Regions from separate parts of the Collinsella sp. AF16-8 genome, predicted to be linked through region 2. Evidence: predicted binding sites of a transcription regulator. Region 2 holds the regulator's gene; the other holds the start of a gene.

Region 1 (6,261 bases), on a different contig from region 2:
CCAAAACGACGCTGCAGGCACTTGGCGAACTTGTAGGTCGTCGACTCAAGCGGGGTACCGTACAGCGAGAAGTCAATATCGCTTTCGGCCTTCCACTCGGCGCACTTGTCGTTCATGCGCTGCATGACGGCCATGGCAAAGGGCGTGCCCTCCTTCTCGGTGTGGCTGTGGCCCGTCATGTACTTGACGCACTCATACAGGCCGGCATACCCCAGGCTGATGGTGGAATAGCCGCCCACGAGCAGCTTATCGATCGTCTCGCCCTTCTTCAGACGCGCCAGGGCGCCGTACTGCCAAAGAATCGGCGCGGCATCCGAAAGCGTGCCCATCAGGCGCTCATGACGGCACAGCAGGGCACGATGGCACAGCTCAAGGCGCTCATCGAAGATCTTCCAGAACTTGTCCATGTCCTGATGCGAGCTCAGCGCGACATCGGGCAGGTTGATGGTCACAACACCCTGGTTAAAGCGACCATAGTACTTAGGCTTGGTCGGGTCATAGTTCAGCGCGTTGGCGACATTGTTAAAGCCGTTGCCCGAACGGTCGGGCGTCAGGAAACTACGGCAACCCATGCAGGTGTAGCAATCGCCGTTGCCGGCGGTCTCGCCCTTAGACAGCTTGAGCTCGCGCATCTTCTTCTCGGAGATGTAGTCGGGCACCATGCGCTTGGCGGTGCACTTGGCAGCCAGCTGGGTCAGGTAGAAGTACGGGGAATTCTCGTGAACGTTATCGTCCTCGAGTACATAGATAAGCTTGGGGAATGCCGGGGTAATCCACACACCGGCTTCGTTCTTAACGCCCTCATAGCGCTGACGAAGCGTCTCCTCCACAATCATGGCAAGGTCGTGCTTCTCCTGCGCTGAGCGAGCCTCGTTGAGATACATAAAGACCGTCACAAACGGCGCCTGGCCGTTTGTGGTCATAAGGGTCACGACCTGATACTGAATCGTCTGGACGCCGCGACGGATCTCGTCACGCAGACGGTCCTCAACGACCTCACGGACCTTTTCGGCAGATGCCGAAACACCGAGCTCCTCGAGCTCGCGGGCAACCTCGCCGCGAATCTTTTGACGGCTCACCTCAACAAAGGGGGCGAGATGGGTCAGCGAAATAGACTGGCCGCCGTACTGGGAGGAAGCAACCTGGGCGATAATCTGCGTCGCGATGTTGCAGGCAGTCGAGAAGCTGTGCGGCTTCTCGATCAGCGTGCCCGAGATAACGGTGCCGTTCTGGAGCATGTCCTCCAGGTTCACCAGGTCGCAGTTATGCATGTGCTGGGCAAAGTAGTCGGAATCGTGGAAGTGGATCAGGCCCTCATTGTGGGCATCCACGATCTCCTGGGGCAGCAGCACACGCTGAGTCAGGTCCTTGGAAATCTCGCCGGCCATATAGTCACGCTGGACGGAATTGACGGTCGGGTTCTTGTTAGAGTTCTCCTGCTTGACCTCTTCGTTATTGCACTCGATCAGCGACAAAATCTTGTCGTCGGTCGTGTTCTTCTGGCGCTTCAGGCTCTGAACATAGCGATAGATGATGTAGTGGCGGGCAACCTCGTAGCAGTCGAGACGCATGATCTCGTCCTCGACCAAATCCTGGATCTCCTCGACCGAAACGGTGTGGCCCGCGTTCTCGCATGCCTCGGCGACGTTTTGTGCCGCGTAAACCACCTGGCGGTCGGTTAGACGAGAGCTCTCCTCGACCTCCAAGTTGGCGGCGCGGATGGCATTGACGATCTTATCGATGTCAAAGACAACCTCGGTGCCGCTGCGCTTGATGATCTTCATCCTCTTGCCTCTTTCGCATCGTAGCCTCATTGCGCTTCAGAGCCAAACGATGCCCGGCAGGGCCTGTCCCTGTCTTGCGGCGCCGTCGCGCAATCTGTGTTCTCGATAAACCATAAGCCTCCATGCGGACATTCCCAGAAGCCGATCAAGCGGCTCAAGGACACGTTCAAAAGAGGCAGTTAAGGTCTTCGTTCTCTGTCCGCCATCTATCATACGACAAAGAGGCATCTATATCCTGTATTCTTTTTTTAGGTCAAACACAACATATAGTGTTTCAGCAGGTCAAAGCAATTAGTCATTTTGCAAACGCATTAAAAATGAAGGGCTCTTGGCAGAGTGCTAAAACGTTATCAGCTCGACTACCTGCACGGCAGTTTTGAAACCCCCTCAACCGCGCCGCTGACAAATCCTACCAAAACCAAGCCGCTCACGCCAAAAGAATCCAAAAGATTATGCTTGACCAACATGTTGCGGTCGAATGCCGGCGGACGGAGCGACAGGACTGTAAACGCTCGGAAGACTACAGCCCCGGCGCCCCGTCCGCCGGCATTCGATAGGCGAGGATCTATTACCTCTCTTCGCGAACCATCATGCGGCCGAGAGCCGCTGTAAAGGGATCGAGCAGCACGCCGGCGATAACCACAAAGACCCATCCCTTTGTGACGAGGCCGGCCCAACGCGCGAAGAACGTACGGCCTTCAATCGTTCCGAATCCTCCCTGGAAGGCAATCTCGCCAAAACCGATCACCATAAAAAGGAGCGTGGCACCGATGACCGTACCGGCGATCTTGTGTGATGCACTCCCCTGCTCAAAACCAAAAAAGTCCAGGCACATACCAACCGTTTTGCCAAACAGCGGGAGTGCGCTCAGAACCTCGGCGATCACCGTGGCCACGATGAGTTGTCCCCAAAAGCCCGTGGGGCCCGTCAGATCCAAGCCAGGCGCCCCTTCAATGATGGGGAGAAACGCGCAGAGCAATAGCGGGTTAAAGAAGCCGTTGAGAATACCGATAACGCGCCTGACAGGTAACTTCATAGCCGTAAGCCTTTCAAAGTCATTGATAGAAAGAGGGCCGCCGGCATATGTCGGCGGCCCCGATAAAACATGATGTACGGCAAAGCAACTACTCGAGCGGCTACTCCGCCTCGCCGCCGGCCGCCATCTTCTCGGCCTCGGCAAGCTGGGCCGGGGTGAGCTTGCGATACTTAATGGCGCCAAAGACGACACAAGCCGCACAGACGATCATGCCGGCGATGAACTTCTGGTCAATCGTTGCACCAAACGGCGACGTCACGGCCTCAAACACAATGGGAGACAATGCCATGCCAAAGTTGATACCTGCCATGCCAATGGCGAGGTTAAACGCACGTCCCTCGGGGGCAGAGTTGCCGGCGGCAAAATTGCCCTCCAGCGGCACGTAGGTCTCCTTGCCCAGCGCAACGACAAAACCCGCAACGCACAGCACCATAAAGGCGGGCGCAACCAGCGTCAGGCCCAGGCCGACGAGCGTCACGCCCCACGCGATCGGCATAGCCAGGTTCTTAAACTTGGCAAACAGCGGACCGACCAAAAGACCAGCCGCAATACCGGCAACGGTCATAACGGTAGAGGCAAGACCGGCCTCCACGGTACCGCCAAAGCCGCGACCTACAACAAGCAGCGAAACGTTGGAGCTGAAGAGCTGGAACGTAAGTACGAACACAAAGCTCATGAGCGTGATAATCGCGACCTCTTTAGGCATATTGGCAAACACGTTGACCTTGCGCTTGGGCTCAAGACGACCCTCAGGAAGGCAAACAGCCTCGATTACGATGAAAATGATCATGATGAAGTACGCCGCATAGCTGTGGAACCACTCGGCAGAACCCAAGATGCCGGAAACCATCGTCCAGATAATGCCGCCCAGTGCAACAAAAGTGGAGTAGATGCCCATGACAAACGAGCGCTGCTTTCCGCCAAAGTAATCCGCGATAAGAGCGTCCGTTGAATTCTGCACGGCGCCGAGACCAAGGCCCATGACAGCAGAAGCCGCTAAGACTTGGCCGAGCGAGTCGTGGAACACCAGCACCGAGGCGCCTGCCAGCATCACGATAATGTGACCGACGAGCGTCGTCTTCTTCTTGGACACGCGAGAGGCAAGCTGTGAAGAGACGAGCATGGCGGACAACGCCATCATCAACGGGATGATGCCGATGATCATCTGGACGGCAGCGATGTTTTCGTTGGGAAATGCCGCCGCAACAGAGGCCACGATAGGGACGGGCACGAGCATGCCCATGATGCACATGGCGGCTGCGTAAATGCCCACCAGGTACTTGATCTTGGTTTTATCCATGATCCATCCTTACACTTAAAGAAAAGGGTCGGAGCGGCCAGACATCACCAGCGGCCGCCCCAAACACAGCACTATTAGTCGTTGAATCCGGTGAACACGGGTTCTCCGCTGTACACGAGCGCTTCCTCGACACCATCGAGCACGCGGCAGGCGCCAGACGCCATCGCCTCGAGCTCAAACTCGCCGGGATAAGCCGATACGGGAGCGATCCAAGAGCAGCATTCCTCAATCGAAGCAACGAGCTCCTTGCTGTGGACCATGCCGCCTCCGAGCAAGATGCCGTCGACGTCGCCCTTCAGCACGCAGGCCATCTCGCCAATCCACTTGCAGATTTGGTAAACCATTGCATCCCAAGCGCGTGCTGCAGCCTTATCGCCCGCAGCGGCACGTTCACACACCTCGATGGCATCGGACGTACCCAAAAGGTCAACGAAGCCACCGGTCTTCATGCAATGGGCGCGGGCAACGTCGAGGCCATGTTCCGCCGTATACTTCGCGACCTCGATTGCGGGGACCGAGCCACAGCGCGTCGGCGCCATGGGGCCCTCGCCGCCGACGATGTCGTTGCCGTCGACCATCTTGCCCTTAAGGTGAGCGGAAATCGAAATGCCACCGCCGATATGACAAACAATAAAGTTACACTCGTCATATGCGCGACCGAGCTTTGCCGCATGGCGGATGGCGGTCTCTTTAAGATTAAGGGCGTGCAGGTGCACGTTTCGATACACGCCCTTAATGCCCGTCATACGTGCGAGGTCGCATAGCTCATCGGTATCGGGAGGATTCACCACAAAAGAGGGCTTGCCCGTCTTTGAAGCGAACTCATGGGCAATCTGGGGACCCAGCTGCGCCGGGTGCTGAATGCCGTTCGCACCGACGCGGGCATGCTCGAGCATGACCTCATTGATGGCATACGTGCCGCCGGGCAGCGAAAGCAAGCCGCCGCCGCGACCGACAAATGCATCAAAGTCCTCGAGCTTCAGGCCCGCCTCATCCAGTGCTCCAAGAATCAGATCGCAGCGATACGGCATCTGAGCCGAAACCCCATCGAACTGGGCGAGGTCCTTCGCGTCGTGTGCAACGTTCTTGCTGAGCTTGCACTCGTCACCCTCAAAAACGCCCACCTTTGTGGAAGTGGAACCCGGGTTGATTACCAGGACGCGCCAGGGAGTCTTTTTATCGGACATACCCTAAGCCTCCTTAAGCGCCTGGGCGCGCACGCAGCTCATCACCACGTTGCCGACGATCTCGTCGACGGGCGCAGAGCGCGAGCAATCGCACACGATCTTCTTGAAGCCCTGAAGCATGGGGCCGTAAGCATTGGCGCCGGTCAGGTTCTGGATGATCTTGACGCCGATATTGCCCACGTTGATATCAGGCCAGATGACCACGTTGGCCTGTCCCGCAACAGCGGACTCACGATGTACCTTCTTGGCCGCAACCTTGGGGTTAATCGCCGAATCAAACTGGAACTCACCGTCGATGGCAAGGTCGGGACGGCGATCGTTGGCAATCTCGCGAGCGCGGCGCACTTTGTCGACGAGCTCGTTATCCATCGAGCCGTCAGTCGAATGCGAAAGCAGCGCGCAACGGATATCCCATCCGGTCAGCGAGCGCACCGTTTCGCTCGACGAAATCGCGATTGAGGCAAGCTCCTCGCTCGTGGGGTCAACGCAAACGGCAGAATCGCCAAAAGCCAAAAGGCCGCCTTCGCCGCCAGTCCAGTTGGGAATATCGGCAATGCCGCAAGAGCTTACGGTATCGACGCCATCGACAAGGCCGACGATAGTCTGTCCCGCCAGGATAATATCGCCCGTGGCGTTATCGATGCCGGCGAACATTACGTCGACATCGCCGAGTACCTGCAAAATCAGGGCGCGCTCAAGCGGACGCGTCATACGGCGCGCGGCGCCCTTGGGCTTAAACTTGCAATCCGGATGCGAAAGATAGCGCTCGCAGCAAGCGGCGTTCGCCTCCTCGTCGGTCACATCGACAATCTCGATGCCGTCAAGGGAGATACCACGCTCGTCGGCAAGCTCCTTGAGCTTACTGCCGTCGCCGACCAGCACGCATTCGGCAAGATGCTCGGCGGCGATCTTTGCGACCGCCTGCATCATGGTCTCGTTTTCGCCCTCGGGAAA
Region 2 (6,261 bases):
CATAATCGAAGGCCGTCGGGGCATCGTAGCTCAAACGCTGAATGTTAAAGAGTGCCTGCACCGCAGCAATAGGTAGCACCTGCTTAAAGAGGCAGATAGCGATCAGGCGGGCAATCTGCTCACGGCCATATTGCTTTTTGACCGGAGCAGGCACCAGGCCGACCTTCACGTAGTTATTGATCATCGATGGCGTAATGACAGGTTGCTCAACGCAAATGGACAGCGGCTCCATCCACAGCGCAACATACTCAATGACCTGGTCGCGGTAGAGCGTCACATTGGGCAACTGGTTATAGCGCGGCAGACTCAACGTATTGAGTTTACGCACGATATCGGACTGAATGAATGCATCGGGCAGCACCGTGGGCTGAATATCCTCGGGCTTAATGCTGACCGACGAATCGGACATCGGAATAACGTGTTTAACGTGGTTCATAAAGGTCCTCCGTTCATTTTCTATATTGTATTCTAGGTTATCTAGTTTTGCATACCACATAGCCGCCAAGTAAAAGTGGTTGGACAACACATTGATGCATCGTCCAACCACTTTGATTAAAGATAGCAACCTTACATAAGATATATTATCGTACTTATCCACGGAGAAACGCGTATGCGCTCGTTGCCGCTATGGCTCCGTCCGAAACAGCGGTCACAACCTGGCGTAAACGTTTGGAACGGATATCGCCAGCGGCAAATAGACCTGGCGTGCGGGTCGCCATGGATTCATCAGTCAGAATGCCGTCATCAGGCGCCAGATCGACTAGATGCTCAACAAGCTCGGTATGGGGCTGCGTTCCGGTAAAGACAAAGATGCCAAACGAGCCGGGCTCAAATGACTCGGTATGAGTCTCGCCGGATGCATTGTCCTTAAAGGTAATCGTCGTTGGCATGGCTTCGCCCGATAGCTCCACAATACTAGTTTGGTACCTAACTGTAATATTGTCCTTTGCGAGTACTTTCTGAACAACACCATCGGGCGCACGGAACTGGTCGCGGCGCAGCACGATGGTCACACTGCTGGCAATGTCGGACAGGAACAGCGCCTCTTCGCATGCCGAATTGCCACCACCGATTACAAAAACCTGCTTGCCGCGGAAAAACATGCCGTCACATGTTGCGCAATATGAAACGCCACGACCGCGATACGTATCCTCGCCTGCGAAACCTGCCGGACGCGGCGTGGCACCCATGCAAGCGATAACGCTCGAGGCCAGCGTATCGCCCATATCGTGATGTACCGTAAACAACGCTGCATCGGCATCGTAATCGATACCCGTAACCATGCTCCATGTAACCTGTGCTCCCAGGCCCTCTGCATGCTGCTGAAAACGCTCGCCGAGTTCGGCGCCACTCAGGAGCGGGAAACCCGGATAGTTCTCGACCTCATTGGTTGTGGCGATCTGCCCTCCCGACATGCCCTGCTCAATCACGATCGTCGTCAGGTTGGCACGCGCAGCATAAATGGCGGCAGCATAGCCCGCGGGGCCGCCACCGATAATCGCAACATCGATCGGCTTATCGGTAGTCATGAAGCGTCCTTTCGTCGAAACGTTGTCGTTCTTTGCGCTCGTACCCAAATTTACGTGAACGTGACACTCATGCACTACAATGATAAAACCGTATTACAAAGCTGAAGGGGAGTTATCGATGGACCAGGCGCAGACGAGTGACGACGCTCCCCTGCTCACGCACAGCACTCCTCAATCGGAGCAAACCACGCTCCTGGCTCAGCAAAAACCTCTCGTGACCATCGTGCACGCCTCCGTTGGCTCGGGCCACAAGGCCGCCGCAAATGCGATAGCGCAGGCATTCGACCTCATCCGCGGCACCAATGGCATCCCCGAGGATATTGAGATTGAAGTGCTCGATATCCTTGATTTTGGACGTATTAAATTCGACGGCAATAAGACCGCGGCTTCTTTTACGGGAGCCACGCGCCCCATTTACGACCTGACCTGGCGATATACGCTTACGGGACATCTTCTCTGGGGTGGCGGAACGGCATGGTCGCGAATTATGTTCCCCGCCTTCAACGAATATATTCGTAGCCGCAGGCCCATAGCCGTGGTTGCAACGCACATCACAGCAGCCAATGTTGCCGTGGGCGCCCGCGTAATTACGGGTATCGATTATCCGGTCATCTGCGTACCGACCGACTACGAAGTCGAGGGATGGTGGCCCCACAAGGACACCGATTTATTCTGTGTTGCCAACGAATTTATGGCCGAAACGCTGCGTCCGCGCGAGGTGCTCGAGACAAAGATTCGCATTACCGGCATTCCTATTCGCGCCGGATTCGACACGGATTACGATCGCGAGGAAGAGCTAGCTAAGTTCAACCTCCCCACCGACAAGACCGTCGTGCTGGTAATGGCAGGTGCCAGCTTGCCTCAACCGTACGTTCGCTTTCGCGCGGAGATGGACCGCACCCTCCCCTTCCTACGCAGCTTCGAAGACATGCACTTTGTCTTTTTGCCGGGCAAGGATAAGGAATACGCCGCCCGCCTCAAGACACTCTTCGATGCCATGAAGCTCGAAAACGTCACGGTGCTGGACTATGTCGACGACATGGCGGCCCTCATGCACGGCTGCGACCTGGCAATTCTCAAATCGGGCGGACTCACCGTCACCGAGTGCCTATGCGCACATCTGCCGATGATCCTGCTGGGCAAGTCCTATGGCCAGGAAAAGGCCAACACCACCATGCTCACCGGCATGGGCGCCAGCATGCATGTCACCACCGCACGAGAGCTCATCGTTACCCTACGTCACTTGCACGACCATCCCGAATCACTCAAAGCCCTACTCATCAACGGCGAAGTACTACGCCGCCCCCACGCAGCCGAAGACATAGCCATCGCAACCATGGAGCTCGTAGGCAAACCCCAAAAGCGCAAACGAGCCTTCTGTCGCTTCTACTGGGGCGGAAAACCCGCGCATATCCGCTAGCGTCTTTATGTCCGCTTACCTGCGGGAGGCCCCTATATATCATCCCATGCTCAAACATTCTCGCTTCGCTGCGAAACTGCGCGTGGGACGATATATAGGGGCCTCCCGCAGGTAAGCTGCGTTTACGTACTAGCAGCTATACCAGATTCCCCACCACTAGAACCTTCAAAGGCGAAACCGGAAAATCTAAATACAGTAAGCCAATGCGACAAAGGGATTGTTCCTTTGTCGCATTGGCTTACTAGAATGTAAATATTTTTTCAAGCGAGTAGCCGCCCGCCTGCCTCTCACACATATCGTTCCACGCGCAGTTTCGCAGCGAGCGAAACGAAGCGAGAATGTTTGAGCATGGAATGATATGTGTGAGAGGCAGGCGGGAGGGATACGAGCGCCCCGCGAGAATGTTTGAGCACGGGATGATATATAGGCCCCTCCCACTGGTGAGCGGACGATTGAGTTTAAGCGACGCCGCTGGAGCCGAAGCCTCCTTTGCCTCGGTCGGTTTTGTCTAGTTCTTCTACTTCTACGAGGTTGACCGTGGGGACTTCTTGGATGACGAGTTGGGCTATGCGGTCGCCTTTGTTGATTTGGATGTCGTTGGTGGGATCCAGGTTGATGAGGATAACCTTGAGTTCTCCTCGGTAGTGAGCGTCGATGAGGCCCGGCGTGTTGACTATAGACAGGCCCTGCTTGATGGCCAAGCCGCTGCGTGGCTGGACGAAGCCGGCGTAGCCATCGGGCAGGGCGATGGCCAGCCCCGTAGAGACCAGACGGCGTTCGAAGGGCTTCAGGACGCAGTCCTCGTTGGAGCGTAGATCCAAGCCGGCATCGGTGGGATGGGCGTATTTGGGAAGCTCGACGGTGGGGTCGAGACGCTTTATGTTGACGGAAATGTTGGACATGGAATCACCTTAGCTTGTCGAGCTCTTGCAGAAACTCATCGACGTCTTTGAAATCACGGTAGACCGAGGCAAAACGGATGTACGCAACCTTGTCGATCTTGGCCAAGCGCTTGAGCACCATGTCACCCAACTCATGGGACGTGACGGCCGTCAGCGTGCGAGAGCGAAGCTCAACCTCGATGTCATCGATAATCTCATTGAGCTTCTTAGTGTCGATATCGCGCTTGATGGTGGCGCGCATCAAGCCGACGAGCAGCTTATTGCGATCGAACCGCTGCTTGGTTCCGTCTGACTTAATGACCTCGATTGGGTCTTCGCATCGCTCGAACGTTGTAAAACGATAGTTACACGAGCAACATTCGCGGCGGCGCTTAATGGTGTTATTTGACTCCTGCATACGGGAATCAACGACGCGGGTATGTGCCTTGCCGCATTTGGGACAGCGCATGGTACCTCCTCTTAAACGATAACAAGGGTACCATGCGCAGCGCGATAATGATTACGAACGAGCAGGAACCTTAAGATGCGCACCGGCGGCGAGCGAACCATGCTCCAGATGATTGACGTTACGGATCATGTCGGAAGTCTCTTGCGTGGAAAGGCCTTCGATTGGATATTCCTCGGCAAGCGACCAAAGAGAATCGCCAGGCTGAACGCGAATGGTCTCGTATGTAACGTTGGAAACGGACTCGGCATACACGGCATGACGAGCGCTAAAGACCGACGTAGCGAGGACAAAGAAGAGCGTAAGCGCAACGGCGACGGCGACAATCGTCGGAACCTTCAGGGCAACGCGGGCCGGCGCGACTACAGCCTGCTGATTGCGCGCAGGCTTTACGGTCAAAGGCTGAAAGCCGGAGCGGCCACCCTGAACAACCGTAAAAGTGGGTTCTGCAGGCGTCTCGAGCTTAAGGGCGAGGTTTCCCTGGACCATATTCGTTGCGTTCATCATGTTCTCCTCTCGCGTGTTTTGCTGAGAACAGTTTTATCAAGCCGCGCGGACAAAAATGTCTAGCGCGAGAACGAATGTTCGGTTATTATTATCTTCGAACAGTTGTTCCTGTCAAGCAAAATTCGAACATTTGTTTGACATGGGTAGAGAGGATGCCCTGATGGCTCGCAAAATTACCAAGCGTCAGCAGCAAATTTACGACTTCATCAAGGAATATCAGCAGGAGAAGGGTTATCCGCCCAGCGTGCGCGAGATGGCTTCTGCCGTGGGCCTTTCCTCCCCAAGCACCGTGCACGCCCATCTCTCTGCCCTGGAGGCGCGCGGGCTGCTCAAGCGCGATGCCACCAAGCCGCGTGCCCTGGAACTCTTTAACGAGGACGGTTCCTCTGTCTCAATTTCTAAATCTGACGAGCCCACCGCACCTCGCGGAACGGTCTCGCTACCGCTCGTTGGTCGCGTCGCGGCCGGGATTCCCATTCTGGCCGAGCAGAATATCGAAGACACGTTTACTATCCCGACCGAAATCGCCACTGATCAGGGTTCCTTTATCCTTGAGGTACATGGGAGCTCAATGATCAATGTCGGCATCTTCAATGGCGATTACATCATCGTCCGTGAACAAAAGAGTGCCATGAACGGCGAAATTGTCGTGGCCATGATTGATGGTTCAGCGACCGTCAAGACGTTCTACAAGGAGCAGGGACGCGTACGCCTGCAGCCCGAGAACGACACCATGGAACCTATCTATGCAACGAATCCCGTTATCCTGGGCAAAGTCGTCGGCTTGATGCGCCGATTCTCGTAATGCAAAAACGCATAACCATCTTTGATACCGTCCGCGGGTTTACGATGATTTCTATGGCAGGTTTTCACGCTTGCTATGATCTCGCCTACCTGTACGGCTGGGATATGCCCTGGTTTACCCAGTCAGTCTTTCAAGACATCTGGCGCGCCAGCATCAGCTGGGTATTTTTGTTTATCGCGGGTTGGATGTGCACCCTTTCGCGCAACAATATCAATCGTGCCGCTAAATACGCCTTAGCAGCACTCGTTGTCTGGTTGGCAACAACACTTGTCTCAGTCGACGATTCGGTTAATTTTGGCATCATCTACTGCATGGCCGCATGCACCGGCATCGTGGCGTTGACCGATCCCGTCCTTAAGAAGATAACGGCAAGATGGGGCATGCCCCTATGCCTTGTGTTGTTCGCCATCACCTGGAGCATCCCCAAAACGATCTACCCTGTCCCCTACCTGGCGTGGCTGGGATTTCCGAGCCCTGGGTTTGTCTCAGGTGATTACTACCCCATCATCCCGTTTATCTTTATGTATCTTGCAGGATACTTCGCCGCACACATAGCGAAGAGTATCGATAAGACCGTCCCTAGCTGGGCCTACGTCAACCCCCTGCCGGCGCTCGCCAGGCTTGGACGTCACGCTCTCCCCTTTTATCTGCTG

The links. The regulator NrdR, encoded in region 2, represses ribonucleotide reductase genes. The targets are predictions, from matches to a motif close to AAACACNATATATNGTGTTT.
Region 1: a site for NrdR is predicted at 2,040-2,059, ahead of nrdD (anaerobic ribonucleoside-triphosphate reductase). Genes of this name have one in related genera too.

Annotation. Positions count from the first base shown of each region.
Region 1 is NZ_QRXX01000008.1:52,275-58,535, reverse strand. It holds gene nrdD (anaerobic ribonucleoside-triphosphate reductase) at 1-1,784, opposite strand, end outside; gene DWW73_RS07915 (hypothetical protein) at 2,353-2,820, opposite strand; gene DWW73_RS07910 (MFS transporter) at 2,921-4,120, opposite strand; gene buk (butyrate kinase) at 4,195-5,307, opposite strand; gene DWW73_RS07900 (phosphate acyltransferase) at 5,311-6,261, opposite strand, start outside.
Region 2 is NZ_QRXX01000006.1:35,378-41,638, forward strand. It holds gene DWW73_RS06325 (DUF1836 domain-containing protein) at 1-436, opposite strand, end outside; gene DWW73_RS06330 (NAD(P)/FAD-dependent oxidoreductase) at 591-1,529, opposite strand; gene DWW73_RS06335 (glycosyltransferase) at 1,648-2,949, shown strand; gene dut (dUTP diphosphatase) at 3,408-3,851, opposite strand; gene nrdR (transcriptional regulator NrdR) at 3,856-4,299, opposite strand; gene DWW73_RS06350 (LysM peptidoglycan-binding domain-containing protein) at 4,351-4,800, opposite strand; gene lexA (transcriptional repressor LexA) at 4,964-5,608, shown strand; gene DWW73_RS06360 (heparan-alpha-glucosaminide N-acetyltransferase) at 5,608-6,261, shown strand, end outside.